Regions from separate parts of the Methylobacterium sp. WL69 genome, predicted to be linked through region 1. Evidence: predicted binding sites of a transcription regulator. Region 1 holds the regulator's gene; the other holds the start of a gene.
The links. Region 1 encodes LexA, which represses DNA repair genes until DNA is damaged. Its sites were predicted from a motif close to TGTTCNNNNTGTGTTCNG; they were not measured.

Region 1 (16,102 bases):
AGGGCGTCCTGGTCGCTGCCGTCGAACAGCACGCAGATGCGCGCATAGTCGCCGGCGTCCGCCGGCAGGGGCGCGCCCTCCACGAGGAAGCGGATGGCGGCTTCGTTGGGGTTCGTGTCCCTGAGGGTCAGGACGACGGGCTGGCCGGCATGGTCCGGGTCACGGTCGGTACCGTGGGGCAGAAAGCTGTCGTCGGTATAGGTCCAGAGCTGATCGTCCAGGGCCTGGAGACGCTCCTCGCTCGCCGCCTGGATCGCCGCCCGCCAGTCCCGGGCCAGGGAGCGCTCGACGAGGCTCGGCAGGACACGTTCCAGGGGCTGGTGCTGCAGATGATAGAACAGGATTTCGGTCACACGGGCATCCGTCTGGGTCGCGGCGGAACGCGGGGCGTCGGGACCCGATACCACGTCGCCGTCAGATAGGTCCGCACCGGCAGTTTGACAGCCGCATCTCAACGTCACTCGGCCTCGATGAAATGCGGGACGAACAGGGCCGTGTCGGTGGTGACCGGACCGGCCCCCTCGCGCACGCACAGGCCGACCGCGACGTCCCCGACGATCCAGGACCCGACGAGTGGTCGCCTGCCGTTGAAATCGGGCAGCTCCGCCAAGCCCTGACGGATGAACCCCTCGGTGCCGTAAGGTCCGCCGGCATTCGACAGGACCTGGCCGTCCCGCAGGATCAGCACGTTGGCGCCCTCGCGCGAGTACAGGGGCTTTCGCGCGAAGGACTGCCCGAGGCTCGCCTTCTCCGGATCGGTCTCGAAGAAGGCCGGCAGCAGGTTGGGATGGCCGGGTTCGCGGGCATAAAGATGGGCGAGCAGGCCCTTGTTGGAGAGGATTGCCTTCCATGGCGGTTCCAGGAACCGCGTCGGCGTGGCGTGGAGCGCCGTGCCGAAGGGGTCGGCGAAAGTCCATTCCCACGGGTAGAGCTTGAACAGCAGCGGGATCGGGCAGAGCACCCGATCGACGAAGGTGCCGTCCGGTCCGAGACCGATGTCGGCCAGATCGAGAAAGCGCGTTCCGAGCCCGGCCTGACGCGCGCAATCCTCCAGATACGCCACGGTGCCGCGATCCTCGGGCGCGTCGGCATAGGCCGTGAAGGCCACGTCGCCCCCGGCGCCGATCTCGCGAAACCGCGCGATCAACCGCTCGTGGACGGTGTTGAACTGGTCGGCCCCTGGGGGAAGGCGGCCGGAGGCCATCGCGTCCTCAAGCCAGAGCCACTGGAACACGCCGGTCTCGTAGAGGGCGGTCGGGGTATCGGCGTTGTATTCGAGGAGCTTGGCCGGGTCGATGCCGCCATAGGCGAAGTCGAGGCGGCCATAGAGGGACGGGTCGCCCCGCCGCCAGCTCGCCCGCACCGCGTCCCAGGCATGCTCAGGGATCGCCAGTGAGGCGAGGATGCGCTCATCTTCCACCGCGTCGGCGACGAAGGCGAGGCAGAGGGCATGAAGCGCGGTGCTCGGCCCCTCGATGTCCGCCTCGATCTCCGCGAGGGTGAAGCCGTAGGCGTGGCTCTCGTCCCAGTAATCCAAGCCGTCGGAGCCGTGGAAGGTGAAGCCGTTGGCGCGCGCCGTCGCGCGCCAGTCGGGCCGGGACCCGAGGGGAACGCGGCGCATCAGCCGCCGCTTCCATGGCTCGAACCGCTACCATGGGCCGAGAAGCCGCGCCCGGTGCCGCCGAACCCACCGAAGCTGGCGCGCCGGACGGCGGACGAGGCGACTCGGGCACTCGATGCCGTACCGCCGCTGCTCGTGACAACACGGCCGCCCCAGCCTGTGCAGTACCCGCCGCCGCCACCACTGCCGACGAATCCCCGGGCCGCCTCGTCGGGGCGGTGTTCATAGACCGGCTGTGGGGCGAGTTCCTGCTCGGGACGCCGGCCGAGGAGGAAGGCCGCCATGATCGGCACGAACTGGCCCGTGGCGCCCGCGGTGACGACGGCGCCATTCAGGCAATGGTTCGCCCCGTGATGGGCTTCGCACCCCGTGAGCGTTCCGTAGCGCGGCGCGGAGTCCGGGTAGGCGGCCAGCGCCGTGGCATAGTCGCGCCGGCAATCCGCCTCCGTGCGAACACGGCCGGCCGTGCAGGCCTCGGGGGTCGGATAGACGAGGACATCTTCCTCGCGCTGGGATGGATCGACCTGCGTCAGGGCCAGGGCTGTGGCACCGGCGCCTGCCAGCAGAACGAGGGTGACGGTCTGCGAGCGCTTCGAGCGCGGCGCCGACGATTCGGTCTGCGATGCCATCTCAGATGCGGCGCGACGCGCGGTCCTCTCCCGCGCGACCGGGTTGTCGCGCCATGCCGAAGCTTAGCATCGGCATGGCGCCTTGGAAGCGCGCGAGCGTAGGAAAAATCCGCCGGGAAGCCCGGCGGACCGCGTCAGTAGGTCATCGCCGCCGCGTCGACGAGGCCGCCGGCCAGGGAGAACGCGGCGATGAGGATGGCGGACGAGACCTCGCCGGCCTCGATCCGCCGCGACAGGTCGGGCAGGATCAATCGCACGACGAAGTAGATCAGGATCTGCACCACGAGGGCGACGAGGCCCCAGATCACGCAGTCGAGAATCGTCTGTGCGTTGGCGATCGCGGCCGCCAGCGGCAGGGTATAGCCGATGAGGCTTCCGCCGAGCGCCAGGGCCGCCGCGCTGTTGTTGGCTCGGATGAGGGCGATTTCGCGATGCGCCGTCGCCGACAGGTAGACCACGAGATAAAGTGCGACGAGCCCAGCGGCCGCCGCCATGTAGGCGAGGAAGGCGGGAAGCCCCGAGATCGAGACCATCGCCCTCTCCTCAGACGAGCCGGCTCTGGACGATGGCCGCCCCGACGAAGCTCTGGAACAGCGGATGCGGCTCGAACGGACGGGACTTCAGTTCCGGGTGGAACTGCACACCGATGAACCACGGATGGCCGACATGCTCGACGGTCTCCGGCAGGAGCCCGTCCGGCGACAGTCCGGAAAACCGCAGGCCCTTGGCCTCCAGGCGCTCGCGATAGGCCATGTTGACCTCGTAGCGATGGCGGTGGCGCTCGGAAATGGCCGTTGTGCCGTAGATCTCGGCGATCTTGGTGTCGGCGTGCAGGGTCGCATCATACGCGCCGAGCCGCATGGTGCCGCCGAGATCACCGGCGGCCGCGCGCTGCTCCAGCTCGTTGCCGCGCAACCATTCGGTCAGCAGGCCGACCACGGGCTGCCTGGTCTCGCCGAACTCCGTCGAGTTCGCCTCCGGCACGCCGGCCAGTGACCGGGCCGCCTCGATCACGGCCATCTGCATGCCGAAGCAGATGCCGAAATACGGGATCTTGCGCTCGCGAGCATAGCGGGCTGCCCGGATCTTGCCCTCGGCGCCGCGCTGGCCGAAGCCGCCGGGGACAAGAATGCCGTTGATGCCTTCGAGGAAGGGCGCAGGGTCCTCGCGCTCGAACACCTCGGCCTCGATCCATTCGAGGTTGACCCTGACCCGGTGGGCGATGCCGCCATGGGTCAGGGCCTCGGTGAGCGACTTGTAGGCGTCCTTCAGCCCCGTGTACTTGCCGACGATGGCGATGGAGACCTCGCCCTCGGGGTTGCGTACGCGCTCCGAAATGGTCTTCCACCGGGTCAGGTCCGGCTCCCCCTTCGGTTCGATGCCGAAATGCGCCAGCACCTCGCGGTCGAGGCCGGCCTCGCGGTACGAGAGCGGCACGTCGTAGATGGAATCGACGTCGCGCGCCTCGATGACGGCGGTCTCGCGGACGTTGCAGAACAGGGCGAGCTTGCGGCGCTCGTCCACGGGGATCGGACGATCGCAGCGGCACAGCAGCATGTCGGGCTGAATACCGATGGAGCGAAGCTCCTTGACGGAATGCTGCGTCGGCTTGGTCTTCAGCTCGCCGGCCGATGGGATGTAGGGCAGCAGAGTCAGGTGCACGAAGGCCGTGGCGCCGCGCGGCAGTTCCTGACCGAGCTGACGGATCGCCTCGAAGAACGGCAGGCCCTCGATGTCGCCCACCGTACCGCCGATTTCGACCAGCACGAAGTCGAACGCCTCGTTGCCCTCGAGCACGAACGCCTTGATGGCGTTGGTCACGTGCGGGATGACCTGAATGGTGGCGCCGAGATAGTCGCCGCGCCGCTCCTTGGTGATGATGTCGAGGTAGATTCGGCCCGTGGTGATGTTGTCGGCCCGCGTCGCCGGCAGACCGGTGAAACGCTCATAATGGCCGAGATCGAGGTCGGTCTCGGCGCCGTCGTCGGTGACGAACACCTCGCCGTGCTGCGTCGGGCTCATCGTGCCCGGATCGACGTTGAGGTAGGGGTCGAGCTTGCGCAGGCGGACCGTGTGGCCGCGCGCCTGGAGCAGGGCCGCGAGGGCAGCCGATGCGAGACCCTTGCCGAGCGAGGAGACCACGCCGCCGGTGATGAAAACGTACCGCGTCATGGGCCTCGGTCCATAAACAAGGGTGGACGATTCGCCAAACCACAAAAACGCTTATCCCCCGCGCCGCCAGGGCAGGCGCAGGGTATCGCGTCCGGAACGACGATCGGAGATCAGGCCCGACCGAAATCGGACCTACGAAGTTCGTGCGGCCTGCCGCCAGCCGAGATCAGCGCGACTGCGGCGCCTCGGGAGCCGCCGGGGCAACGGGAGCGGTCGGAGCGGCAGGGGCCGCCGGCTGAGCGCCGCCCTGATTCTGCCGAAGGGTGTCGAGCAGGTTGCCGGCGTTCGGCTGGTTGGCGGGCTGAGATGTGCCGGCACCATCCAGGATCGACCGCGGTGCGGCGCTGCGATGCGACAGGACCCCGAGCGTCATGCTGGTGGCAAAGAACAGGGCGGCCAGGATCGCGGTGGCCCGGGTCAGGGCGTTCGCCTGACCGCGCCCGGTCATGAAGCCGGACACGCCGCCGCTGCCGCCACCGCCGAGACCGAGGCCACCTTCGGAGCGCTGGAGCAGTACCACGGCGATGAGGCCGAGGACGACGATGAGATGGATCGAGATCAGGACGGTCTGCATCTTTTATCCAGGGGCGGCACCGGCCACGGCACACGCGGGAGGGATCGGACGCGACGCACGCACCCGCGCCGGCCGCTTATTTGGCCGGCTGTTACACGAGAACGCGCGCGAACGCCACTTCTCCCAACGGCTACCGCGCGTAGGCGTCGACGATCCCCAGGAAGTCGTCGGCCACGAGGCTGGCGCCGCCGACGAGGGCGCCATCGACGTTCTCGACGGCCATCAATTCGCGGGCGTTGCCGGGCTTGACCGAGCCGCCATAGAGGATGCGCACCTTTCCGGCCTCCGGGCCGATGAGCTGGCCGAGCATTTCGCGCAAGGACGCATGGACCTCGGCGATATCGGCTGGCGTCGGGGTCAGGCCGGTGCCGATGGCCCAGACCGGCTCGTAGGCGATGACCGTGTCGGCGCCCGTGGCGCCCTTGGGCACGCCGATGGCGAGCTGCGCCCGCACGATGTCGAGGGTCCGGCCCTCCTCGCGTTCGTCCTGGGTCTCGCCGACGCAGATGATGCCGCACAGGCCGGCGCGGCGCGCACCGAGCGCCTTGGCATGGACGCCGTCATCGGTCTCGTGGTGGTAGGCCCGGCGCTCGGAATGGCCGACGATCACGTAGGAGGCGCCGAGATCGGCCAGCATCTCCGCCGAGATGCTGCCGGTGAAGGCGCCGCTGCGCTTGGCGTGGAGATTCTGGCCGCCGATGGCGATGGGCGAGCCGTAGACCGCCGCGACGCAGGACGAAATCAGGGTCGAAGGCGGGCAGATCAGGACATCGACGTCGCCGAGCAGATCCGGGCTCAGACCGTTGCGCACCGCCTCTACGACGGAGACGGAGGCGCGCAGGCCGTTCATCTTCCAGTTGCCCGCGACCAGTGGCCTGCGCCCCGTCTTCGTCATGGATCTCCGCTCCACCTGTCGACCAGTCCAGCTTCGTGCCGGCCCTACCAGATCAGTCGGGCGGGGCGCAAACCGGCGGGGCGTCGGGCCGGCGGTCTTTGCGATGGCGTGCGGATGGTCTATCGCGGGCGACCTTCAGAGTGGCGCCGGCCCGTCCGCGCGCCATTTTCAAAGACAAGAACCCGGACCTTTCGATGCTGACGAACATGCGCAAGGCGAGCCAGCACTGGCTCGGCAAGATCATCCTCTCCGTGGTGTTCGTCTTCCTCATCGCCGGCGTCGCGATCTTCGGCGTCGAGGAATTCTTTCGCGCCGGCTCCACATCGACGGTGGCGACCGTCGGCAAGACGCCGATCTCGGCCGAGGCCGTGCGCAGCGCGTACCAGAACCAGCTCCAGCGCTACCAGAGCCAGACCCGCCGCACCCTGACGCCGGACCAGGCCCGGGCGCTCGGCCTCGACCGTCAGGTCCTGGCCCAGCTCGTGAGCGAAGCGTCCCTTGACCACCAGACCGCGTCCCTCGGCCTGAGCATCCCGGACGCCGCCGTCCTGCGCGCCATCCGCGAGGAAAAGAGCTTCCAGGGCGCCGACGGCAAGTTCGATCCGTCGCTGTTCTTCCAGACCCTTCAGCGTGCCGGCCTCAACGAGGCGACCTTCGTGCGCGAGCAGCGCTCCGTCGCCGCCCGCCTCCAGCTCGCCGAGGCGGTGGCCGCCGACCTTCACGTGCCCGCCGCGCTCCGCGAGGCGGTGCACCGCTACACCACCGAGCGGCGCGCCGTGGCGCTCATGATGCTGCCGCCCTCCTTCGCGGGCGAGGTCGCACCTCCCACGGACGAGGTGCTCAAAGCCTACTACGACGAGAACAAGTTCGCCTTCCGCGCACCCGAGACCCGCGCCGTGAACCTCCTCGTCCTCGACCCCCAGGCCATGGCCAAGCCCGACTCTGTGAGCCCGGAGGACATTGCCAAGCGCTACGAGGCCGACAAGGCGAAGTACGGCACGCCGGAGCGCCGCACGATCCAGCAGATCGTGTTCTCTGACGAAGCATCGGCGGAGGCCGCGCGGAAGAAGATCGAGGCCAACGAAGCGCCATTCGAGGCCGTCGCCGCCGAGAGCGGGGCTGACGCCAAGAACCTGACCCTTGGCACCCTCACCAAGGCCGAGCTGTTCGACAAGCCCGTGGCCGACGCCGCCTTTACACTCGCCAAGGACGCCGTGAGCGCACCCGTGAAGGGACGGTTCGGTACCGTGCTCCTGCGCGTCACCGCCATCGAACCCGGGACCCTGAAACCCCTGGCCGACGTACAGGCCGACATCGCCAAGGCCATCGCGCTGGAGCGCGCCACGGACGGCATTGAGGCGGCCCACGACGCCATCGAGGACGCCCGCGCCAACACAAAGCCGCTCCCCGAAATCGCCAAAGATCGCGGCCTCCCCCTCGTGGCGGCTACGGTCCTGAATGCGCAGGGCCTCGACGCGGACGGCAATCCCGTTGCGGGCATCCCCGACCGCGAGACCACCGTTACGGCCCTGTTCCGCTCCGAGATCGGTGGCGACAACGAGCCCCTGCGCACGAAGTCGGGCGGCTATGTCTGGTACGACGTCACCAACATCGACCGCGCCCACGACAAGCCTCTGGAGAACGTCCGCGACGAAGTCGTGGCGCGCTGGCGCGCCGCCGAGAGCGCGCGCCTCCTCGCCGCCAAGGCCAAGGAGCTGTCCGACCGCCTCGACAAGGGCGAGAGCGTCGAGGCCGTGGCCCAGGCCGCCGGCCTCAACGTCGAGTCCGTGTCCGACATCGCCCGCAACCAGCCCCAGGGCGACCTCACCGCCGACGTGGTGAACCGCATCTTCGCCACGGCGATCGACAAGTCGGCCTCGGCGGAAGCCGGCGAGCGCCGCGCCCTGTTCAAGGTCACCGCCGCCACCATGCCGGCCTACGTCCCCGGTGCCCCGGCCGACACGGCGATCGCCAAGCGCTTCCAGTCGACGCTCGCTGACGACGTCCTCGGCGAGTACATCGCCGAGGTGCAGAAATCCGTTGGCATCACCGTCAACCAGGCGGCCTTCCGTCGGGCCGTCGGCGGCGGCGAGTATTGATCGATCGATGACGCAAGCCCCCGAAGACGCGGCCTTCACGGAGGCCTACGAGGCGGGGCGCCCGACCCTCCTCAACCTCACCCTGCTGGCCGACCTCGAGACGCCCGTCGCCGCCTTTCTCAAGCTGCGCGCGCGCTATCCTGGGGCGGCCTTCCTGCTCGAATCCGTCGAGGGCGGCGTGGTGCGCGGCCGCTACTCGATGATCGGCCTCGATCCGGATCTGGCCTGGCGCTGCCGCGACGGCCGGCCCGAGATCGCCCGCGATCCCGGCCTCACCGCATTCGTCGCCGAGGACGCGCTCCCGCTCACGAGCCTGCGCGCCCTCATCGCCGAGAGCGCCATCGGCGTCGAGACCGAGGCCGAGGCCCTGCCGCCCATGGCGGCGGGCCTGTTCGGCTACCTCGGCTACGACATGGTCCGGGCCATGGAGAATCTTGGGAGCCCGAACGCGGACCCACTCGGCGTGCCCGACGCGATCCTCGTCCGACCGCGGGTGATGGTGGTGTTCGATTCCGTGCGCGACGTGATCACCGTGGTTGGCCCCGTGCGGCCCGAGCCCGGCGTCACCGCGCGCGCCGCCTACGAGGCCGCCCTCGCCCGCCTGGAACGGGTGGCCGAGGCCCTGGAAGGTCCCCTGCCCATCGAGGCGCGCATCGACCCGTGCACCATGGCGGCCCCCGAGCCCGTTTCGAACACCACGCCGGAACAGTATCTCGGCATGGTGGCGCGGGCGAAAGAGTACATCGTCGCCGGCGACGTGTTCCAGGTGGTGCTGTCGCAGCGCTTCGAAGCGCCGTTCACCCTGCCGGCCATCGCCCTCTACCGCTCCCTGCGGCGCACGAATCCGGCCCCGTTCCTGTGTTACCTCGACTTCGAGGCGTTTCAGGTGGTGTGCTCGTCACCCGAGATTCTCGTGCGGGTGCGCGACGAACGCGTCACCATCCGGCCCATTGCCGGAACGCGCCGGCGCGGCGCGACACCGGCCGAGGACGAGGCCCTCGCCCAGGAGCTACTCGCCGATCCGAAAGAGCGCTCGGAACACCTCATGCTGCTCGACCTCGGCCGCAACGATGTCGGCCGCGTCGCAAAGATCGGGTCCGTCACCGTCACGGGCTCGTTCTTCCTCGAATACTACAGTCAAGTGATGCACATCGTCTCCAATGTCGAGGGTGACCTCGACCCGCGCCACGACACCCTCGACGCCCTCGCGGCGGGATTTCCCGCCGGCACGGTCTCGGGCGCGCCGAAGGTGCGGGCCATGGAGATCATCGACGAGCTGGAGCGCGAGAAGCGCGGTCCCTATGGCGGCTGCATCGGCTACTTCGGCGCGCGGGGCGAGATGGACACCTGCATCGTCCTGCGCACGGCCATCGTGAAGGACGGGCGCATGCACGTTCAGGCGGGGGCCGGCATCGTCTACGATTCCGACCCGGCCTCCGAGCAGCAGGAATGCGTCAACAAAGCCAAGGCCCTGTTCCGCGCCGCCGAGGATGCGGTGATGTATGCGAGCCGGGCGCGGCGGGGGCAGTAGGCGCCAGGATTGACCGGGCCGCCCCGTGCGGTCAAACCGCCGTCACTGGCCAGTGAGCGACCGATGTCCAACGTCCTCGTCATCGACAACTACGACTCGTTCACGTGGAACCTCGTCCACCTGATCGGTCCCCTGTGCGGCTCCATCGACGTGGTCCGCAACGATCGGATCACGATCCCGGAGATCCGCGAACGGGCGCCCGATGCCGTGGTGCTGTCGCCGGGGCCGTGCTCGCCCAACGAGGCCGGCATCTGCCTCGACGTGGTGCGCGATCTGGCGGCCGAGATCCCGATCTTCGGTGTCTGCCTCGGGCTCCAGGCCATCGGGCAGGCCTTCGGTGGGGACGTGGTGCGGGCGCCCGCCCCCATGCACGGCAAGGTCTCGTCCATCGAGCACCGGGCCTCGGGCATCTTTCGCGGGCTCAATGGCCCGTTCGATGCGACGCGCTACCATTCCCTCGTGGTCGAGCGCATGAACTTCCCGGAGGCGCTGGCCGTGACGGCGGAGGCCGACGGCCTCATCATGGGACTGCAGCACACGCGCCTTCCGGTGCACGGCGTGCAGTTCCATCCCGAGAGCATCCTGTCGCATCACGGTTCCCAGATCCTGCGGAATTTCCTCGACATCGCGGCAGCCTGGAACGCGGCGCGTGACAAGGACCGGCCCGGCGTGCATTGAGCCATCAATCAAAGCTGATTGATCTCATTCCAAACGGCCCGTGGATTCGTTCAGGTGGATTCGTTCAAGCCGCTCCTCGCGAAAGTCGCCGCCGGCACGAGTCTCGATCGCGCCGAGGCCCGCCGTGCCTTCGACGATCTGCTGTCCGGTGAGGTGACGCCGGTCCAGGCCAGCGCCTTCCTCATCGCCCTCAAGGTGCGCGGCGAGACGCCCGACGAGATCGTCGGTGCCGTCGAGGCCATGCGGGCGCGGATGCTGCCCGTCGCCGCCGTGCCGGGCGCCATCGACGTGGTCGGCACCGGCGGCGATCATTCCGGCAGCTACAATGTCTCAACGCTGGCCGCGATCGTTACGGCGGCCTGCGGTGTGCCCGTGGCCAAGCACGGCAACCGCGCTGCCACCTCGCGTTCGGGCGCCGCTGACGTGCTGTCGGCGCTCGGCGTCCGCATCGGTCTCGACCCGGACGGCCTTGCCCGCTGCCTCGCCGAAACCGGCCTGTGCTTCATGTTCGCCCAGACCCATCACGGCGCCATGCGCCACGTGGCATCGGTGCGGGCCGAGTTGCCGACGCGAACGATCTTCAACCTCCTCGGTCCCCTCGCCAACCCGGCCGGGGTCAAGTTCCAGCTCTTCGGCGTCTCGGCGCCGGCCTGGGCCGAGCCCCTGACCCGGGTGCTGGCCGAACTCGGCAGCGAGCGCGTCTGGACCGTGCACGGCTCCGACGGCCTCGACGAGATCACGGTGACCGGCCCCAGCGCCGTGGTGGCGTTGGACGGAGGACATCTGACGCACGCCACCCTGGACCCGCGCGAGGTCGGTCTCGGCCTCCACACCCTCGACGCCCTCCGGGGCGGCGACCCGGAACACAACGCCGCCGCCCTGTACGGAGTGCTGGAGGGTGCGCGCAACGCCTACCGCGACATCGGCGTCATCAATGCCGGCGCCGCCCTCGTGGTGGCGGGCGCCGCCGCAACCCTCCGTGAGGGCGTCGTGCGGGCGCAAGACGCCCTCGATACCGGAGCGGCCCGCGCGACGCTGGCCGCCCTCGTCCACGTCTCGAACGCCTGAAGGCTGTCTCATGTCCGATTCCGAGACCGACGACACGGCCTCCCCCGGGCGGAACGACGTGCTCGCCCGCATTGAGGCCTACAAACGGCGCGAGATCGCCGAAGCGAAGCTGCGGGTGCCGCAGACTAAGCTCGAGAAGCGGGTGTCCGGCATGAACCCACCCCGAGGCTTCGCCGACGCCATTGCGGCCCATATCGCGCAAGGCCGCCCTGCCCTCATCGCCGAGGTGAAGAAGGCCTCGCCGTCGAAGGGGCTGATCCGCGCCGATTTCGACCCCGCCGCCATCGCCAAGGCCTATGAGAAAGGCGGCGCCACCTGTCTTTCGGTGCTCACCGACACGCCCTCGTTCCAGGGCAAGCCAGAATATCTCACCCAGGCCCGCGATGCCTGTTCGTTGCCGGTCCTGCGCAAGGATTTCCTGTTCGAGCCCTATCAGGTGTTCGAGGCCCGGGCCTGGGGCGCCGACTGCATCCTCGCCATCATGGCCTGCCTCGACGACGACGAGGCGGAAGCCGTGGTCGAGACTGCGCACGACCTCGGCATGGACGTGCTGGTGGAAGTCCACGACGATGCCGAGCTCGCCCGGGCGATTCCCCTCGGCACGAAGCTCGTCGGCATCAACAACCGCGACCTCAAGACCTTCGAAGTCTCGTTCGAGACGGCGATCCGCCTCGGTCATTCTGTGCCGAAGGACCGAATCGCCGTCGCGGAAAGCGGCATCTCCGGTCACGCCGACGTGGTGCAGCTCGGACAGAACGGCCTTCGCACGATCCTCGTCGGCGAAAGCCTGATGCGCCAGGACGATGTCGCGGAAGCGACCCGGCACCTGCTCTTCGGGGACGCGTGAGGACCGGGCCATGGCCGAACTGACCCATCTCGACGCGGCGGGCGCGGCCAACATGGTCGATGTCTCGGACAAGGCCGCCACCACCCGTACGGCCCGTGCCGTCGGCACGGTGGTGATGCTTGCCGAGACCCTGGCGCTCATCCGCGAGGGCGATGCCAAGAAGGGTGACGTCATCGGCACGGCGCGGCTCGCCGGCATCATGGCGGCCAAGCGCACCCATGAACTCATCCCCCTCTGCCACCCGCTCCTGATCTCCAAGGTCCGGGTCGATTGCGAAGTCGACGAGGCCCTGCCGGGCCTGCGGATCAGCGCCGAGGTCAAGGTCCTCGGGCCGACCGGCGTCGAGATGGAGGCCCTCACCGCCGTCTCGGTGGCGTGCCTGACCATCTACGACATGGTGAAGGCCGCCGACCGGGGTATGCGCATCGAAGGCATCCGGCTCCTGTCCAAGGATGGCGGTCGCTCAGGCGCCTACCTGGCGGAGGATGCCGTTTGAGCGGGCCGATCCCCGTCGCAGAAGCCCTGCGCCGGATTCTCGCCGGGCTCCCGGGGCCCGTGACGTCCGAAACCGTCGCCATCGCGGAGGCCGCCGGCCGGACCCTCGCCGAGGCGGTGTGCGCCACCCGCACCCAGCCCCCCTTCCCCGCCTCGGCCATGGACGGCTACGCTGTGCGCGCCGAGGACATCGCTGCTTGCCCGGCGACGTTGCGGGTCATCGGCACGAGTGCCGCCGGCCACGGCTTCACCGGTCCGCTCGGCGCGGGTGAGGCCGTGCGGATCTTCACCGGCGCCCCGGTGCCCGAGGGCGCCGATGCCATCCTGATCCAGGAGAACGCCGAGGCGGCGGACGGCATGGTAACCGCCCGCGAACCCGTGGCGGCCGGTCGTTTCGTGCGCCCGAGTGGCCTCGATTTCCGCGAGGGCGATGCGCTTCTTCACGCCGGTGACACCCTGGACGCCCGCCGCACGGCGCTCGCCGCCGCCGCCGGCCACGGCCGGCTCAGCGTGCGCCGACGCCCGCGCGTGGCGATCCTCGCCACGGGCGACGAGCTCGTGCGGCCCGGCGAGCCGGCGCGCTGGGACCAGATCGTCGCCTCCAATGCCCTCGCGGTGGCGGCCCTCGCCCGCGAGGCCGGCGCGGAGACCATCGATCTCGGCATCGCCGGTGATAGCCTGGAGGCCCTGGAGGCGGCACTTCTGCACGCTGCCGAAGCGCGGGCCGACATCCTCGTGACCCTCGGGGGGGCCTCGGTGGGGGACCACGACCTCGTGCAATCGGCCCTGACCCGCCAAGGTCTCGAACTCGGATTCTGGCGTGTGGCGCTCCGCCCAGGCAAGCCGCTGATGCACGGGCGCCTCGGTGCCGCCACGGTGATCGGATTGCCCGGCAACCCGGTCTCGTCCATCGTCTGCGGCCTGCTCTTCGTCGTGCCGGCGATCCGGGCGCTGCTGGGTGATCCTCACGCCGGGAAGGATCGCAGCGAACCCGCTTGTCTCGGCCACGACATGCCGGCCAATGACGGCCGCCAGGATTACCTGCGCGCACGCCTCGACACCGCGCCCGACCGGCTGCCGATCGTCTTCGCGGAGAACCGGCAGGATTCGTCCATGCTTTCCGTCCTCGGCCACGCCGAGGCCCTGCTGATCCGGCCGCCCCACGCCGAGGCCGCCAAGGCCGGTGATCTCTGCCGCATCCTACGCCTCGACCGGCGCATCCTGTAGATCCGTGGGATCGAAGGGCGAAGCGCTCGGGCGATCCGCGAGCGTCCGCGAGACGCGCCTCATACGAGACCGTTTCTGGTTCGAAGCCGGGGAGCCAGGGTGCATACCGGTGCGAACGTTTACGTACGAAGTTGCAACTTTCGACAGAACCCTTGCGGAACACTTCCAGAACGTCTAGCGTGTTCGTGATTTGTTTCTGCAGCCTGTGCTGCCTTCATCTATCGCAGGAAGAGTGTCGGCATGTTGACGCGTAAGCAGCTGGATCTGCTCCAGTTCATCCAGCAGAGAATGAGCGAGGGCGGTGTCCCGCCATCATTCGACGAAATGAAGGACGCCCTCGATCTGAAGTCGAAGTCGGGCATCCATCGCCTGATCACGGCCCTGGAGGAACGCGGGTTTCTGCGCCGCCTGCCGAATCGCGCGCGGGCCATCGAGGTGATCCGCATGCCAGAAAGCCTTGGCGGTCAGGCCGGCGCCGTGAAGGCGTCGCCCCCTCCGGAGACGCGGCGTTTCACCCCGAGCGTCGTCGAGGGCGGCAAGGGCAAGGCGCCCGTCGAAAGGATGCCGGCGGCGCGGTTGCCGACGACGCGTGCGACGGACGGCGATGGCCGCGCCATCACCATCCCGGTCATGGGTCGCATCGCGGCCGGCACGCCCATCTCGGCGATCCAAGAGCAGAGTCATTCCGTGACCCTGTCACCGGATTTTCTGTCCGGTGGCGAGCACTACGCCTTGGAGGTACGTGGCGATTCGATGGTGGATGCCGGCATTCTCGACGGCGATCTCGTCGTGATCCGCAAGCAGGATACGGCCAACACCGGTGACATCATCGTCGCCCTCATCGACGATGAGGAGGCGACCCTGAAGCGCCTGCGCCGTCGTGGTTCGTCGATTGCCCTGGAAGCGGCCAACCCGGCCTACGAGACCCGCGTTCTCGGTCCCGATCGCGTCCAGATCCAGGGACGCCTCGTCAGTCTGGTCCGACGCTACTGAAGGGGTTCGCCCGAACCTTCCGGCGACAAGTCGGGTTCATCAGTTTCGAGCACTTTTGGCGTGGCGGGAACCGTGTTCGCGGGAGCGGCCGTCGATTTTGGTGGCCGCAACGGGCGCCATGGCACCACATCGGTCGAACGTCGCGCCGTCGTCACGACTGGATCTCCCGCCGCCGGGAGGCGGATTGCCGTCGCGCCATGCGCGGCGAGGAAGGGCCGGTCGAGGATATGCTTGGCGGTGCAGCCGGGGGGCGCTTCCCGGCGGCTGATCAGGATGTCGGCCCGGGCGCAATCCTCCCCCAGGGCGCGCTTGTCTGTGACGAGGGCGATCACCCGTCCGTCCGGCATCCGCGCCGCGCAACCGAGACGATCGCAACGGGCCGTCGGCAGGGCGAGGACGGTTCCGGCTTTGCGTCCATCGCCATCGGCCTTGAGCCATTGCTCCATCACGAAGTTGGGCGGTTTTCCGAGGGTGGCCAAGCGACCGTCGGCAGCGCGGATCGCGACGCCCGCTCCCTCACGGTCGATGTAGATGTCCGGCCGCATCGGGCTCGCAGCGAGGGCGACGCCGAACGCCATCGGCAGTAGGCCGAGCCAGTGCAGTCGCGACACCGGCAGCGTGAGGGCGACGAGGCCCAGGGCCATCGCCGCCAGGGCCGCGGGCCCGAAGGCCGGCACCACGTAGGTGGCGCGCTCGAAGCCGGCGATCCAAGTGGAGATGGTCAGCATGCCGCGCACGGCGAGGCCCATGAGCCACCACACCGGCTGATCGAGGGCGAAGGGGTAGGCCAGGATGCCGAGGACTGCCGCCGGCATGACGGCGAGCGATACCAGCGGCAGAGTCAGAGCGTTGCCGACGAGGCCGAAGGGTTGGATCGTCTGGAAATGATAGGTGGCGAACGGGGCCGTGGCGAATTGCGCGACGAGGGTCGTCGCCAGGGTGCCGATGATGGCCGTGGCGACCCAGATGGCGGCGCGGCCGATGGGGCCCGCGCTCTGTCCGCGCAGGCCCAGGGCGCCGATGAGGGGAGCGCAGGCGATGAGGCCGGCCACCGCCCCGAACGACATCTGGAAGCTCGGGCCGAGGAGTCCGTCCGGTTCGCGGGCCAGGGCAATGAGGGCCGCGAGGGCGAGGTTGCGCATGCTGAGGGCCGGCCGGTCCACGAGGATCGCGCCCAGCATGACGAGCGTCATGATCAGGGCGCGCTCCGCGGCGATGTCCCAGCCGGAGAACACGCAATAGGCCGTCACCCCCGCCATGGCGAAGGCGGCGG
Region 2 (16,102 bases), on a different contig from region 1:
TTGATGATGCCGTCGATCGTCTCCTGCTCGCCCTCGGCAGGCTTCTCGATGTCGGGGGCGTATCGAACATAGGTCATGGTCACCTCGCTGGGTGTGAGGATGGAAGTGGCCCGAGTCGATGGATCGTCGGCCGGTGCTCGGCGCGATCCCGCTCCGGTGGGATGGGGATCGCGACGCGGAAGGCCATCAACTCAGCTTCGGCTGACCGTTTGACGCCGACAGCCCACCATCGACCGGCAGGTTCACGCCGGTGACGAAGTGGGCGTCCTCGCTCGCCAGGAAGGCGATGACGCCGGAGATGTCGTCGGGCTTCGCCCCACGCCCCATCGGGATGCGCTCCTCGAACTTGGCGACGAGTTCGGGCTGGTCCTGCATGCCGGCCGTGAACGGCGTGTAGACCAGCGACGGGTTGACCGCGTTCACCCGGACCCCGTTCCGCGCCTCGTCGAGCGCGACCGCACGGGTGAAGTTCGTCACCGCACCCTTGGCCGCGCAGTAGAAGCTGTGGTTCCAGTCCCCGCCCAAACCCGAAACGGACGACACGTTGACGATGGACCCTCGACTCTCCCGGAGATGGGGTAGCGCGAAGCGCGTCATGTAGAAGACGCCGTAGAGGTCGGTCTCGATGATCGTCGAGAAATCGGCAATGTCGCCCTCGTCGACACGGCCCAGATGGTCCTTGCCGGCATTGTTAACGAGGACGTCGAGGCGCCCGAACCGTTTGATAGCCTGCGCGACGACGTCCTGGCATCGGTCCGCGTTGGACAGGTCAGCGACCACAGTGAGGGTGTCGGCCGCCTCGATGCCGCCGGCCACCTTGTTCAGTCCCTCTGCGTTCTTGTCGGCGAGGACGAGCGTCGCGCCCTCCCGCCCGAACCGCCGCGCGGCGGCCTCGCCGATGCCGGATGCGGCGCCGGTGACCAGCACCACCTTGTTGATAAAGCGTCCCATGATGTCTCCTGGATGGGGCGCGGCCCGCCGGCGGGCCGCGCAGGAATGCGTGACCCCCTCAGACGCTGCGGGCCTGGTCGGGATGGCGGCCCTCGGCGAACTCCTCGACGATCTTGGCGCAGAAGGCGGGCAGGTCCTTCGGGTTGCGGCTGGTCACGAGTCCCTTGTCCGTGACGACCTCCTCGTCGACCCAGGTGCCACCGGCGTTCCGGATGTCGGTCTGCAGCGTCGGGAATGAGGTGAGGATACCCGGCTCCGAAAAGCAATCGCCGATCTCACCCTCGACAAGCTGATCCTGCAGGAGGCGTCCCGGGGAAACTTCTGAGCCCTGCGCGCCGACGCGCCTGTGTCGAGCACATCATGCTGGCAATGAACGTCTCCGAGCGCCGCGCCTGTCGGGCGCTCGGTCACGCGCGCGACGCCATCGACGAGCGCGGCTCCCGCGATGGCGGCGACGAACTCGAAGAACTGGGTGGCGCGGACAAGCGTCCAGGGCACGCCCGCCGAGGCGATCAGTTCCTCCTGGGCGAGCTTGGCGCGGAAGTAGCCGCTGTCGAGCAGGAGCTCGGTGCCGACCACCGAGAGCGCGACGTGGCGGGAGACGCCGGCCTCTTTCTCTGCCTCGGCGAGGTTTCGTCCGGCACGGACGAAGAAGTCCATGGCCGCGTCGTCAGCGAACGATGGCGAGTTGGCGACGTCGACCACCACGCTGGCGCCCTTCAACGCTTCCGCGAGCCCCTCGCCGGTAACGGCGTTGACGCCGGTGTTCGGCGAGGCCGCAAGGACCTCGTGGCCGGCGGCCTTCAGGGTGGTGACGACCTGCGAGCCGATCAGCCCCGTGCCGCCGATGACGACGATTTTCATGTGACGCTCCGTCCTGTGTCCGGTCCCGTTGGGGACGTTCGAAACCAAGACGAGAGCGGTCCCACCCGGTGTGACATCACCTCTGATGAAACTGATCCGGGCGGGGCCCAGACGCCCATCGGTCAGGGAAAATCCGTTCCGCCATATCCTATCCGCACCTGAATCCTCGTCATGCAGTGAGCATCGCGAGGAACGACGATCATGACGCCCTCCATCGAGAGGCTGATGCGGGACCGAACCCGCACCTCCCTGGGCGAGGGAAAAGCGGTTGAAGCCTCCCCGTCCGCTCCGATGGCAGTTCCTGACCCTCTTCGTCGGCCTGCTGGTCCCGACCTTGCTGTTCGTCGGTGTCCTGCTCTGGTACTTCGCCGCCTCTGAACGCACGCGGGTCGAACAGGACGTGCAGACCGAAGCCCACGGCTTGTCCGTAGCGTTCGACCGCGAGATCCATGGGGTCCTCACGACGCTTCAGGCGCTCGCGACCTCACCGAGCCTCGCGGCTCACGATTTGCCGGCCTTCCCACCCTTCTCAGACGTTCAGGGTGGGTGCCGAGCGTCAGATTTCCACCATTGCCTACCAGCGGGCGCGACGATCACCCCCAGCACAAAGCCGAAGATCGTGACCAAGATACTGGGATCACGCGGCTGATAAGGTCGCACTCGACGCGCGGACTTCATGTCGGGCCGTGAGGCTGGCAAGCGGAAACGAATATGACGGATCTTCCCAGATTGCCCCCCGAAGCCTTCGCCAAACAGGATCGAACCCCAGACGCCCTGTTCTATGCGCAGCCGCGCTTGGTCACGCACATCGACGACGCGGCCATCAACGCCGTGACCGACCTGTACCGCACGCTGCTGCCGCCCGGTGGCCGCATCCTCGACCTGATGTCGAGTTGGGTCAGCCACCTGCCTGCGGAGGTCGCGTACGGGGCTGTGATTGGCCATGGCCTCAACGCTCAGGAGCTCACCGCTAACGCACGCCTGACGCAGCACTTCGTACAGGACCTCAACGCCGACCCCATCCTGCCCCTCAATGACACCAGCATCGATGCCGCCCTGATCTGCGTCGGGGTGCAGTACCTTCAAAATCCCGTCGCCGTCCTGCGCCAGGTCGCACGTGTGCTGGTGCCGGGCGCGCCCGTGATCATCACCTTCTCAAACCGCTGCTTCCCCACGAAGGCGGTGGCCATTTGGCAAGCCTTGGGCGGAGACGATCACGCGCGGCTGATCGCGCTGTACCTGCAGCACGCTGGGTTCTCGGCCATTGAGGCCAGGGTGCTACTGCCGGAAGGTGGCCCAACTGATCCGCTGCGGGCGGTGATCGGACGAACCTCGACGCTGATCGCGGACGCACAGTAGCGCAGGCGGGCGGGCGGGGGGTGGCCTAGGCCATAGCACGGCTGTCTCACGCCGCCTCAGCTACAGGGCAAAGCCAAGCTGACGTGGCTCTTCCGCCGCGCCATGTTGGAGGCCGGACAGCGACACCCCGATCAGCCGCACGCTGCGGCGTAGGGGAAACACATCGCGCAGCAGGCCAAGGCTGATGTGAGCGAGGGATTCGCGGCTCGCCACCGGGAGGCTGAGGGAGCGGGCCCGGGTGATCTGCTCGAAGTCCGAGAACTTCACCTTCAGGGTGACGGTGCGGCCGGTGACGCCCTTGCTCGCGCAGACCGTCCAGACCTTGTCGAGGATCGGCTGCAGCCGCTCGACGAGGACGGCGAACTCCGTCGTGTCCTCGGAGAAGGTGTTCTCCGCCCCCACCGACTTGCGGATGCGGTGCGCCCGGACGGCTCGGTGATCGATACCGCGGGCGACGCCGTGGTAGTAGCTGCTCGAACTGCCGAAGATGGCCTGAAGCTCGGCAAGCGACCGCGCCCGGAGGTCGCCACCGGTGAGGATGCCGAGGCGCTTCATCTTGGCCTCCGTCACGGGCCCGACACCGTGGAAGCGTCCGATGGGCAGGGCTTCGACGAAGCCAGGGCCCATGGCCGGGGTGATGACGAACAAGGCATCGGGCTTCCTGTAGTCCGACGCGACCTTCGCCAGGAACTTGTTGTAGGAGACCCCCGCCGAGGCCACGAGGCCGGTGCGGGCCAGGATCTCCGCCCGAATGGCCCGGGCGACCTCTGTGGCGGTCGCCAGCCCCTGGAGGTTCTCGGTGACGTCGAGGTAGGCCTCGTCGAGGGACACCGGCTCGATGATCGGGGTGTGCTCGGCGAACACCGCCTGTATCTCGGCGGAGATCGCCTTGTAGACCTCGAAGCGGGGCTTGACGAAGACGAGGTCGGGGCAGAGCCGACGCGCCGTGACCGAGGGCATCGCCGAGCGCACGCCGAACACCCGCGCCTCGTAGCTCGCCGCCGCGACGACGCCGCGCTCGCGCGATCCGCCGACCGCCAGGGGGCGCCCGCGCAGGGCCGGGTCATCGCGCTGCTCGACGGAGGCGTAGAACGCATCCATGTCGATGTGGATGATCTTCCGAGCGGGCGCGGCGGGTTCGGTCGTAGGTGCTGTATCGTCCGGCATTCCCGTTCCTGCAACACCGTGCGGCGGGCTGCGTACCGATACACCGCCTTGCCCTTTTCCACCGGCTGCCTTCTTATAGAACATAACGCGAACTGGGGCGTTTTCGAAAGCTGCGGCGAAGGGGATTTGCAGATCATGGCTCGCTACCGCTTCCATGCAACCAACGGCTACGCCTTCGTCCTCGATGCCGTCGGCAGGGATGTCCGTCGCCCCGAACGCCTGACGCGTCGGGCTGTGGAGGTCGCCGAAAGCGTCATGGACGAACTGACGGCCAAGAGGACTGGTCGGAGTGGAGCGTCACCGTGCACGATCTGAGCGGTCGTCGTGTGTTGGTTCAGCCCTTCGTATCGCGGGCCGGTGGCGCCTCTCAGGCGGCTTGAGACCGGCGCGCGTTGGCCATGCCCGCCCCGAGCACCGGTCGCACGCTTTTCTTCTTCGAGAAGCCGTCGGCAATGCGCCAGCTTCAGCGGTTCTTCCGTTCGCCCAACACCGTGTGCGTTGCTGCTGAAGGGCACCTGCTCACTGCCGAGGAGCCGGGAAGCATCCGGCCCGAGTGGAAGCCCTGGCGGTTCGACGCGCTGCCCATCGTGCTCGATACCATTCCGGTCAGTTGCGGCCAGAACCGCTCGGGGCAGTCGCACGCACCGAAACTCGCGGCGATCCGTCAGGCGCTTCAGGGTGTCGAGCGCGTCATCATCGCCACCGATCCCGGCCGCGAGGGTTCGATGATCGCCTGGGAGGTGCTGGAGCACCTCGGCTGGCGCGGGCGTGTGGACCGACTGAAGCTCGGTGCCCTCGACGAGGTCTCGATCCGGCGTGCCTTCGCATCCCTGGCGAAGGAGCCCGCGTCGGGTGATCAGGACTATGCGGCCTACCTGGAGGCGCTCTGTCGGCAGTACGAGGATTATCTCCTTGGGCTGAATGGCACCCGGGCGATCACCCTGCGGTTGCGACCGCCCGCCTTTCGCGAGCCCTGGCGTTTCGGCGGCGTACAGACTCCGACCCTCGCCATCCTGGCCAATCTCGAGGACCGCATTCGCGCCTTCGTGCCGCAGGACTTTTTCAAAGTCGCGCTTCACCTCATCACCGAGACCGGCGCGGCCTTGACCCTATGGCACGCCCCGAAAGAACGCATTCTCGATCCGAAGGTCGCCGAGGCGATCCGGCAGGCGGCGGCAACGTGGTCGGGTCCACTGACGGTCGAGCAGAAGGACGTGCGGCGCTCCCCACCGCGCCTGTTCTCGAAGGACACGCTGGCGCGGCGATGTGCCAAGCGATTCGGCTGGGATCCGCAACGCACGGCCGCGCTGGCGCAAGAGCTCTACGACCAAGGCTACCTCAGCTACCCGCGTACCGAATCCGAGCACCTGCCCGAGGGCCAGACCGGCGATGCGGCTGCCATCGTGGCCGCCGTCGCGGGTGTGTTGCCCGAAGTTTCGCGCCTCTTCCCAGGGAGCTTCCGGCCGGTGATCCGCCGGGGTACCAAGGGGCACTACGTCAAGGATCCGGGCGAGCATCACGCCATCGTCCCTCTCCGCAAGGTGCCGGCCCGCGAGCGCCTATCGGTCGAACAGTTCCGCCTCTACGAACTCGTCGCCAAGGCTTACCTTGCCGCGCACCTGCCCGACGGTATCGATGCCCGCACCGGCATCTCGGCGGATGTCTCGACGTCCATCGGCGCGAAGCATTTCTCGGTGAGTGGCAGCGTCGTGCGCGATGCCGGTTGGCGGGCCATCTACGGTGGCGAGGCCGATGCCGAGGTCGATGTCGTACCGGGCAAGGTATGGCGCGATCAGGAAGTCCCGCTCGTCCGCTTACCCTCTGTGCGGGACGGTGAGGCTGCATCGGCAACCGCTACCGAGATCACCACGTCCGTGACAGAACCGCCCCGGCGCATCACGCGCGGCGAACTGCCCGTGGTCATGGGGCGTCTCATCGATCAGGTCGAGGATCCCGACGCGAAGCGAGCCTTGGAGAACCCGGTCAACCCGAACGAGCCGAAGGGGCTCGGAACGGCTGCGACCCGCGACGCGATCCTGCCCAAGCTTCTAAAGAGCCACTACATCGCGCTTGGCACCGGCAAGGATCCGGCCATCGAGGTGACGGGCGTCGGGCTCGCCTTCATCACGGCCGTGAGGCAGGTGTTTCCCACGTACGGCGATCCGGTCGGCCGGGCCCTGTTCGAAGCGGATCTGGCCGAGATCGGGCAGGCTCCCAACCGGGCTGAGGCCCAACGTCGTGCTGGCGCTTTCCAAGAGCGGACCCGCACCCGTTTGGACGACCTGATCAGGGCGATATCGAAAGCCAACGTGATCGAACTCGATCCGAGTCTGACCCCTCCCAAGGGCGGTGATGACCGGCCGCCGACCCCCGCCATGGTGTCGTTCGCCGTCTCCCTGGCCAAGCGATCAGGGATGAGATTACCACGCGGGTGCAAAACCAGCATGAGCGTATGCCGAGCCTTCCTCGATACCCAAGCGGGGTCACGGACAGCGCAGGAAGAGAATGGAAGTGAGCCGAATACCTCTCGGGCTCCAAGCGAGGCCATGGTTCGCTATGCTCGAAGCTTGGCTGAGCAGCAGGGCAAAGCCTGCCCACCTGAGGTCGAGGCCAACTTCGACGCCTGCCGCCGTTTCCTTGATGCGGGTACTCCGGTGATCCGACATCCGACGGGGAAATCACAGCGAACGAAGCGGACGGGCAAGCCCCCGACAGATGCACCAGCCCGACGCGAAACCGGAGCGATCAAACGGAAACCCAGCACCCGTCGTCGAATTCCGTAGGGGCCGCTCGCAAATGGAATGGTGCCAACAAACGGCCCTTGGCCACCGTATGGAATTCGACCGCACCTGATTCGAGTTAGCTTGGTGGAAGGGCGTGATTTTAATCCGTCCCCGCCAGCGCGGATGAGTACGTCACTGGGCGATAAGCTTCCAGGGCCGCCCAGTAATCACTATCGACCCAACCTCGTCATTAGACGTTCGACTGCTCCGTTTTAAAAGCGGACATTCCTTGCCGCTAACGTTCATGCGGACACTTGGCGGAATCTGTCGCTCGGCCGACGGCATAAAATCTTTATGCCGAAGTCTCCCGCTCCCCTCGAACCCTTATGCCGATTCGAGGATCGACGCAGGCCGCCCCAAGAGGGTTCATGGCGCTCGACTCCTTCGATGAACCTTATCCGCTGGGGACCGGCCCCGGCCGATAGGCCCGGTGCCATATGTCGATCCTCACACCCGTCCGGCCTGCAGCCTCCGCGCTTCCGGTGCCTGGGATGCGGGACCCTCTTCCATGGCTATCACCTCGGAAGCCATGGCGTCGTTCAGGGCGACCGTTCGACGTGGCAGACGGATTGCCGCGGGCCGCCCAGGCAGGCTGCCCCCTCGGGTGCACCGAGTTCCGTCTCACCCTGCGCCAGGCCATGCCCGCGAACTGAACGACCCCCGTTCCAGGGCCGGGCAGCGATCCTCATGCGATCCTTATAAGATCGTCCTCGCTTCCGTCTCGAACCCTAATGCGGTTCGCGTCCACATTGGACCCGGGCGAGACCGGTCATGCATCGGCCCCCGAACCGAAACGGACCGACCATGCTCGACATCGTCTACATCGCGACGGGGCTCGCCTTCTTCGCCTTGGCCGCCGGCTACGCCGTCCTCTGCGAACGCCTCTGAGGCCCGCCATGACCCTCGACCTGACGCTTGGCGCCCTCGTGACCCTGGGGCTGCTCGGATACCTCACCTACGCCCTCGTCCGCCCCGAGCGGTTCTGAAGGAACGGCTCCCAGGAAGACTTGCCATGACAATCAACGGCTGGATCCAGATCGCGTTGTTCTGCGCGGTCGTGCTCGCGCTCGCCCGACCGCTCGGCGGCTACATGACCCGTGTCTTCACGGGTGAACGAACCTTCCTCTCGCCCGTGCTTGCACCCGTCGAGCGCGGGCTCTACCGCGTCGCCGGCATCAACGCCGCCCAGGAGCAGCACTGGCTGGCCTACGCCCTGTCCATGCTGGCCTTCCACGTCCTCGGCTTCCTCGCCCTGTACGCGCTGCTGCGTGTCCAGGCGGTGCTGCCGCTCAACCCGGACGGGCAGTCGGCGGTCGCGCCGGACCTCGCGTTCAACACCGCGACGAGTTTCGTCACCAACACGAACTGGCAGTCCTACGGCGGCGAGACGACGATGTCGTACCTCACGCAGATGCTGGGGCTGACCCACCAGAACTTCCTGTCCGCCGCCACCGGCATCGCGCTGGCCGTAGCCCTGGTGCGGGGCTTCTCGCGGGCTTCGGCCGACACGGTGGGCTCGTTCTGGGTCGATCTCACCCGCACGACCCTCTACGTGCTGCTGCCGCTCTGCATGGCGCTGACGCTGTTCTACGTCTGGCAGGGCATTCCCCAGACGCTCGGCGGCGCCGTCGAGGTGACGACCCTGGAAGGCGCCAAGCAGACCCTCGCGGTCGGCCCGGTCGCGAGCCAAGTCGCGATCAAGATGCTCGGCACCAACGGCGGCGGCTTCTTCAACGTCAACGCCGCGCACCCGTTCGAGAACCCGACCGCGCTCTCGAACTTCGTCCAGATCGTCTCGATCTTCGCCATCGGCGCGGCGATGACCAACGTCTTCGGTCGCATGGTGGGCGACGAGCGCCAGGGCTGGGCGATCCTGTCCGCCATGGGCGTGCTGTTCCTCGCCGGCACGGCGGTGGTCTACTGGGCCGAGAGCGCCGGAAGTCCCGTCCTGAACGCGTTCGGTCTCACCGGCGGCAACATGGAGGGCAAGGAAGTCCGGTTCGGAATTCTCGCCTCGGCCTTGTTCGCGGCCGTCACCACGGCGGCGTCCTGCGGCGCGGTCAATGCCATGCACGACAGCTTTACGGCGCTGGGCGGCATGATCCCGATGATCAACATGCAACTCGGCGAGATCATCGTCGGCGGCGTCGGCGCCGGCCTCTACGGCATCCTGGTCTTCGTCATCGTCACGATCTTCGTCGCCGGCCTCATGGTCGGGCGCAGCCCGGAATACCTCGGCAAGAAGATCGAGGGCCGCGAGGTGAAGATGGCGATGCTCGCCATCCTGTGCCTGCCCCTGATGATGCTCGGCTTCACGGCGCTCGCCACCGTGGTCGCGGCTGGCCTCGCGGGTCCGGCCAATGCCGGCCCGCACGGCTTCTCGGAGATCCTCTACGCCTTCACGTCGGCGGCGGCGAACAACGGCTCAGCCTTCGGCGGGCTCACGGCCAACACGGCCTTCTACAACACCACCCTCGGCCTCGGCATGCTGTTCGGGCGGTTCTTCGTCATCGTGCCGGCGCTCGCCATCGCCGGGTCGCTCGCGGCCAAGAAGACCGTGCCGGCCTCGGCCGGGACCTTCCCGACCCATGGCGGCCTGTTCGTCGGGCTGCTGGTGGGCGTGATCCTCATCGTCGGCGGCCTGACCTTCTTCCCGGCCCTGGCCCTCGGTCCCATCGTCGAGCACCTCGCCGGCGGCCTCGGTCAGACCTTCGCGGCGGGGGGCTGAGTGCGGCACCCATCGCAGCACCACCGCGCGCCGATGCGCCCCGCCGCCCGCCGCGCCCTAGCCCTGCACCGGCCTCGGCCCCGAACGGTCAGCCGGGGCCACCCGGAGCGCGGCGATCTCCGGGCCTCGGACGTCGTCCTCGCGCTCCTCGGCCTGACCCTGCTCGGCGCCCTCTGCCTGGTGATCGCCGTCGATCTGCTCGGCCGCGCCCTGGCCGCCTGACCCTTCGGCACGGCGCGGATTTGCGCCAGCTTCCAGACGTCCCTCATGCCCGGACACCCGCCATGGCTCGCCCCAACTCCATCCGCCTGTTCAGCGCCGCCCTCGTCGGGCCGGCCCTGATCGGCGCCCTGACCAAGCTCGACCCGCGAAAGATGATCAAAAACCCGGTCATGTTCGTGGTCGAGGTCGTCGCTGCGCTGACCACCGTCCTGTTCATCCGTGACGTCGCGACCGGCGGCGCCAACCTCGCCTTCTCCGGCCAGATCATCCTCTGGCTCTGGTTCACCGTGCTGTTCGCCAACTTCGCCGAAGCCATCGCCGAGGGACGCGGCAAGGCCCAGGCCGACAGCCTGCGCCGCACCCGCACCGAGACCATGGCCAAGCGCCTCACCGGCACGGGCCGCGATTACGAGACCGTGCCGGGCAACGACCTCAAGGTCGGCGACGTGGTCCTGGTCGAGGCCGGCGACATCATCCCATCGGATGGAGAGGTCATCCTCGGCGTCGCCTCGGTCAACGAGGCGGCCATCACCGGCGAATCCGCCCCCGTGATCCGCGAGTCGGGCGGCGACCGCTCGGCGGTGACCGGCGGTACCCAGGTCCTGTCGGATGAGATCCGCGTCCGCATCACGGCGGCGGCCGGCTCGACCTTCGTCGACCGCATGATCGCCCTGGTGGAGGGCGCCTCGCGGCAGAAGACCCCGAACGAGATCGCGCTGAACATCCTGCTCGCAGGCCTCACCATCATCTTCGTCTTCGCCGTCGCATCGATCCCGAGTTTCGCCTCCTACGCCGGCGGGTCGATCCCGCTCATCGTCCTCGTCGCCCTGTTCGTGACCCTGATCCCCACCACCATCGGCGCGCTCCTCTCCGCCATCGGCATCGCCGGCATGGACCGGTTGGTGCGCTTCAACGTGCTCGCCATGTCGGGCCGCGCAGTGGAAGCGGCTGGCGACGTCGATACTCTGCTCCTCGACAAGACCGGCACGATCACCCTCGGCAACCGCCAGGCCACCGAGTTCCGCCCGGTGCGCGGCGTCTCCGAGCAGGACCTCGCCGACGCGGCCCAGCTGGCGTCCCTGGCCGACGAGACCCCCGAGGGCCGCTCCATCGTGGTGCTGGCCAAGGAGAAGTACGGCATCCGCGCCCGCGACATGGGACACCTGAACGCCACCTTCGTGCCCTTCACCGCCCAGACCCGGATGAGCGGCGTCGATCTCGACGGATCGTCGATCCGTAAGGGCGCGGTCGATTCGATCATCGCGTCGGTGAGCCGGCCGCCGATGGCGACGCGCGGGTCGAACGCGGCCCTGGCCTACAGCCCGGGTGTCGCCGCCGAGACCGTGCGCGAGATCCAGGCCATCGCCGAGGACATCGCCCGAGCCGGCGGCACCCCGCTGGCGGTCTCCCGCGACGGGCAGTTGCTCGGTGTGGTCTACCTCAAGGACATCGTGAAGGGCGGCATCCGCGAGCGCTTCGCCGAGCTGCGCCGGATGGGCATCCGCACCGTCATGATCACCGGCGACAACCCCATGACCGCGGCCGCCATCGCGGCGGAGGCCGGCGTCGACGACTTCCTCGCCCAGGCGACCCCGGAGGACAAGCTTGCCCTCATCCGCAAGGAGCAGGCTGAAGGAAAGCTCGTCGCCATGTGCGGCGACGGCACCAACGACGCCCCGGCGCTGGCCCAGGCCGATGTCGGCGTGGCCATGAACACCGGCACGGTGGCGGCGCGCGAGGCCGGAAACATGGTCGACCTCGACAGCGACCCGACCAAGCTCATCGAGATCGTCGGCATCGGCAAGCAGCTGCTGATGACCCGTGGCGCCCTGACCACCTTCTCCATCGCCAACGACGTCGCCAAATACTTTGCCATCATCCCGGCGATGTTCCTGGTGCTCTACCCGCAGCTCGAGGCGCTCAACATCATGGGTCTCGCCTCGCCCGAGAGCGCGATCCTCTCGGCCATCATCTTCAACGCGCTCATCATCGTCGTGCTGATCCCGCTGGCGCTGAAGGGCGTGTCCTACCGCGCCGTCGGGGCGGGCGCCCTCCTGCGCCGAAACCTCCTGATCTACGGCCTGGGCGGCATCCTCGTGCCCTTCGTCGGCATCAAGGCCATCGATCTCGCCGTCACCGCCCTGCACCTCGTCTGAGCCGCCGCCGCACGCCACCTTCGGGACCATCGTCATGTCGAACCAGCTTCGCCCCGCCCTCGTCCTGCTGATCGCCTTGACGGCGCTCACGGGGCTCGCCTATCCCCTCGCGATGACGGGCATCGCGGGGGCGATCTTCCCGGGCAAGGCCGCCGGCAGCCTCATCGAGCGCGACGGCAAGGTCGTCGGCTCCAGCCTGATCGGGCAGTCCTTCACCAGCGACCGCTACTTCCAGGGCCGCCCCTCGGCGACGAGCGCCGCCGACCCAGCCGACGCCACCAAGACGGTGCCGGAGCCCTACAACGCGGCGAACTCGTCGGGCTCGAACCTCGGCCCGACCAGCGCCGCGCTCGCCGAGCGGGTGAAGGCGGATGTTGCGGCGCGCCAAGCCGAAAACCCAGGCCGGCCCGTCCCGGTGGACCTCGTCACCACGAGCGGCTCGGGTCTCGACCCGGATGTCTCGCCCGAAGCCGCCCTGTTTCAGGTTCCTCGCGTCGCTAAGGCACGTAACCTCTCGGAGGATCAGGTGCGCATCCTCGTCGACTCTCAGGTCCAGGATCGCCTGCTCGGCCTCCTCGGCGAGCCGCGGGTGAACGTGCTCGCCCTTAACCTCGCCCTGGACAACCTCGGTTCCAAGTAACATCGCCGGATGAGCATCCTGACCACGACGACCCCGCGCCACGATCCCGACCGTCCCTCGCCCGACGCGCTGCTCCAGGCGGCACGGCGCGAGGAAGGCGGTCGCGGGCGTCTCAAGATCTTCCTCGGGGCGGCCCCGGGAGTCGGCAAGACCTACGAGATGCTCACCGTCGGCCGCGCCCGGCTCAAGGGCGGCATCGACGTGGTCGTCGGCGTGGTGGAGACGCACGGGCGCGCCGAGACCGAGGCCCTGGTCGAGGGCTTCGAGGTCGTGGGCCGCCGTCCGGTCGCGTATCACGGCGCGGCGCTCGACGAGATGGACCTCGACGCGATCCTGGCCCGCCAGCCGGCGCTCGCCCTCGTGGACGAGCTCGCCCACACCAACGCGCCCGGATCGCGCCACCCCAAGCGCTACCAGGACGTCGAAGAACTCCTCGATGCCGGCATCGACGTCTACACCACCCTCAACATCCAGCACGTCGAGAGCCTGAACGATGTGGTCGCCCAGATCACACGCATCCGGGTGCGCGAGACCGTGCCCGACGGCATCCTGGACCGGGCCGACGACATCGAGGTGGTCGACCTCAACCCGGACGACCTGATCCAGCGCCTGCGCGACGGCAAGGTCTACGTGAAGGGCAACGCCGAGCGGGCCCTCAAGCACTACTTTTCGCGGGGCAACCTGACGGCCCTGCGAGAGCTCGCCCTACGAAGGACCGCCGACCGCGTCGATGACGAACTCCTCAGCCACATGCGGGCCAACGCCATCGCGGGCCCCTGGGGTGCCGGCGAGCGAGTGCTGGTCTGCATCAGCGAGGACCCGCACTCGGCCGGCCTCGTTCGCCATGCCAAGCGCCTCGCTGACCGGCTGCACGCACCGTGGACCGCCATCACGGTCGAAGGGCCCCGCAGCCTGTCCCTCGACGAGGCCGCCCGCGACCGCATCGCCGATACCCTGCGCCTCGCCGACAGGCTGGGGGGAGACGCCGTGACCTTGCCGGGCAGCCGCCGTGTCGCAGACGATATCCTAGCCTTCGCCCGCTCGACCAACGTCAACCACATCATCCTCGGCAAGGCCGACCGGTCCGCGCTGTTCGAGCTCCTCAACGGCTCGGTGGTGCACGACCTCGTCCGACGCTCGGGCAACATCAGCATCCACGTCATCACCGGAGAGGCGACCAAGGCCGATCCGGTCCCGGCGAAGACGGTCGCCACCGCGCCGGCCAAGCCGGCCTTCGAGATCCTACCTTATCTCGTCGGGACCCTCGCCACGGTCGCGGCCCTCGGGCTCGCCCTCGTGGTCGAGCCGTATCTCGGCGTGGAGAACGCCGATCTGATCCTCCTCAGCGCCATCGTCGCGGTCGCGGTGCGCTCCGGGCTGGGACCTTCGCTCCTCGCCGTGGTCATCGGCTCGCTGTCCTACGACTTCTTCTTCCTGCCCCCGGTCTACACCTTCACCATCACCGACCCGACCAACGTCGCCGCCTTCGTGCTGTTCACGGTGGTGGCCTTCGTCGTCTCGAACCTCGCCGCGCGGTCGCGCCAGGAGGCCCTGGTCTCGCATGGCCGCGCCCGTGCCACGGAGCGGCTCTACGGTTTCAGCCGCAAGCTCGCGGGATGCGCGACCCTCGACGACGTGCTGTGGGCGACCTCCGCCCAGATCGCCGCCATGCTGAGGGTTCGGGTCGTCCTGCTGCTGCCTGAGAACGGTGCGGTCTCGGTCCGGGCCGGCTTCCCGCCCGAGGACACCCTCGACGCGGCCGATCTCGGGGCCGCGACCTGGGCCTTCGACAACGAGCGCCCGGCGGGCCGCGGCGCCGACACCCTGCCGGGGGCCAAGCGCCTGTTCCTGCCGATGCGCACGGGCCGCGGCATCGTCGGGGTCATCGGCCTCGACACCGACGGCACAGGGTCGATCCTCTCGCCCGAGAGCCGGCGTCTGTTCGACGCCCTCGCCGACATGGCGGCGCTCGCCATCGAGCGCGTCCGCCTGGTGGAGGACCTCGACCGGGCCGAACGCGCCGCCGAGACCGACCGCCTGCGCCAGGCCCTGCTGACCTCGATCTCGCACGACCTGCGCACCCCGCTGTCCTCGGTTCTGGGGGCGGCCACGACCCTGCGCGACCTTGACGAGGCGCTGCCGCACGACGCCAAACGGGACCTTCTCGCCACGATCATCGAGGAGTCCGAGCGGCTGAACCGATTCATCGTCAACCTCCTCGACATGACCCGCCTGGAGGCGGGGGCCGTGGCCGCGAGCCTCACCCCGCAGGACGTCGGCGAGAGCGTCGACACCGCCCTGCGCCGCCTCGGGCCGATCCTGGCCGGCCACCCGGTGCATCTGGATCTCCCGACCACCCTGCCGGCCCTGCGCCTCGATCCGGTCCTGTTCGAGCAGGTGCTGGTCAATCTCCTCGACAACGCCGCCAAGTATGCCCCCGAGGGCTCCACCGTCACCGTGAGGGGCGTGGCCGAGCGAGGCCTTGTCCGCCTCCAGATCCTCGACGAGGGCGATGGCCTGCCCGAGGCCGACGTCGAGCGGGTGTTCGACAAGTTCTACCGCGTCCGCAAATCCGACAGCGTCCGGGCCGGGACCGGCCTCGGCCTCGCCATCGCCCGCGGGTTCGTCGAGGCCATGGGCGGCACGCTGACGGCGGGCAACCGCCGCGACCGCCTCGGCGCCGTCTTCACCATCCTCCTGCCCATCCCCCCGGCGGGACACGTTCACTCGGATCTGGCGGCATGAGCATCAGCATCCTCGTCATCGACGACGAGCCGCCGATCCGGAAGCTCCTGCGCATGGGCCTGGCGACCCAGGGCTACGAGACCTTCGAGGCGCCCAACGGACGGACCGCCCTCGACGTCCTGTCCCGTGAGACGGTCGACCTCGTCATCCTCGACCTCGGCCTGCCGGACATGCGCGGGCACGACCTGCTGCGCCTCATCCGCAAGGATTTTCCCGATTTGCCGGTGGTGGTCCTGTCCAGCCGCGACGACGAGGCCGGCAAGGTCGAGGCCCTCGACCTCGGCGCCGACGACTACGTGACCAAGCCCTTCGGCATGGGCGAGCTCCTGGCCCGCATCCGGGCGGCCCTGCGCCATCAGTTGGCCGTCCAGGGCGAGCGCGCCGTGTTCGAGGTCGACGGTCTCAGCGTCGATCTGGTGCGCCGCCTCGTCAAGGTCCGGGGCGCCGGAGTGAAGCTCACGCCACGCGAATACGATTTCCTGCGTGT

Region 2: dinB (DNA polymerase IV) is a predicted target of LexA. The motif match lies at 4,418-4,435, and genes of this name have one in related genera.

Annotation. Positions count from the first base shown of each region.
Region 1 covers NZ_VRUZ01000001.1:125,693-141,794, reverse strand. Annotated here, with positions in the region: gene FV218_RS00650 (DNA polymerase III subunit chi) at 1-353, opposite strand, end outside; gene FV218_RS00645 (glutathionylspermidine synthase family protein) at 458-1,621, opposite strand; gene FV218_RS00640 (DUF1190 domain-containing protein) at 1,621-2,250, opposite strand; gene FV218_RS00635 (DUF350 domain-containing protein) at 2,385-2,783, opposite strand; gene FV218_RS00630 (CTP synthase) at 2,794-4,422, opposite strand; gene secG (preprotein translocase subunit SecG) at 4,589-4,996, opposite strand; gene tpiA (triose-phosphate isomerase) at 5,127-5,891, opposite strand; gene FV218_RS00615 (SurA N-terminal domain-containing protein) at 6,086-7,990, shown strand; gene trpE (anthranilate synthase component I) at 7,998-9,521, shown strand; gene FV218_RS00605 (aminodeoxychorismate/anthranilate synthase component II) at 9,585-10,199, shown strand; gene trpD (anthranilate phosphoribosyltransferase) at 10,254-11,267, shown strand; gene trpC (indole-3-glycerol phosphate synthase TrpC) at 11,278-12,114, shown strand; gene moaC (cyclic pyranopterin monophosphate synthase MoaC) at 12,125-12,610, shown strand; gene glp (gephyrin-like molybdotransferase Glp) at 12,607-13,836, shown strand; gene lexA (transcriptional repressor LexA) at 14,077-14,829, shown strand; partial or broken gene FV218_RS00575 (ComEC/Rec2 family competence protein) at 14,823-16,102, opposite strand, start outside.
Region 2 covers NZ_VRUZ01000026.1:29,688-45,789, reverse strand. Annotated here, with positions in the region: gene FV218_RS09925 (catalase family protein) at 1-77, opposite strand, end outside; gene FV218_RS09920 (SDR family oxidoreductase) at 187-930, opposite strand; partial or broken gene FV218_RS09915 (DJ-1/PfpI family protein) at 1,010-1,195, opposite strand; partial or broken gene FV218_RS09910 (IS3 family transposase) at 1,193-1,359, shown strand; partial or broken gene FV218_RS09905 (NmrA family NAD(P)-binding protein) at 1,363-1,815, opposite strand; gene FV218_RS09900 (hypothetical protein) at 2,084-2,464, shown strand; gene FV218_RS09895 (methyltransferase domain-containing protein) at 2,527-3,174, shown strand; gene dinB (DNA polymerase IV) at 3,235-4,341, opposite strand; partial or broken gene FV218_RS09885 (hypothetical protein) at 4,477-4,721, shown strand; gene FV218_RS09880 (DNA topoisomerase) at 4,740-7,124, shown strand; gene FV218_RS09875 (K(+)-transporting ATPase subunit F) at 8,021-8,110, shown strand; gene kdpA (potassium-transporting ATPase subunit KdpA) at 8,137-9,852, shown strand; gene FV218_RS09865 (hypothetical protein) at 9,853-10,074, shown strand; gene kdpB (potassium-transporting ATPase subunit KdpB) at 10,137-12,230, shown strand; gene FV218_RS09855 (K(+)-transporting ATPase subunit C) at 12,265-12,870, shown strand; gene FV218_RS09850 (sensor histidine kinase KdpD) at 12,880-15,615, shown strand; gene FV218_RS09845 (response regulator transcription factor) at 15,612-16,102, shown strand, end outside.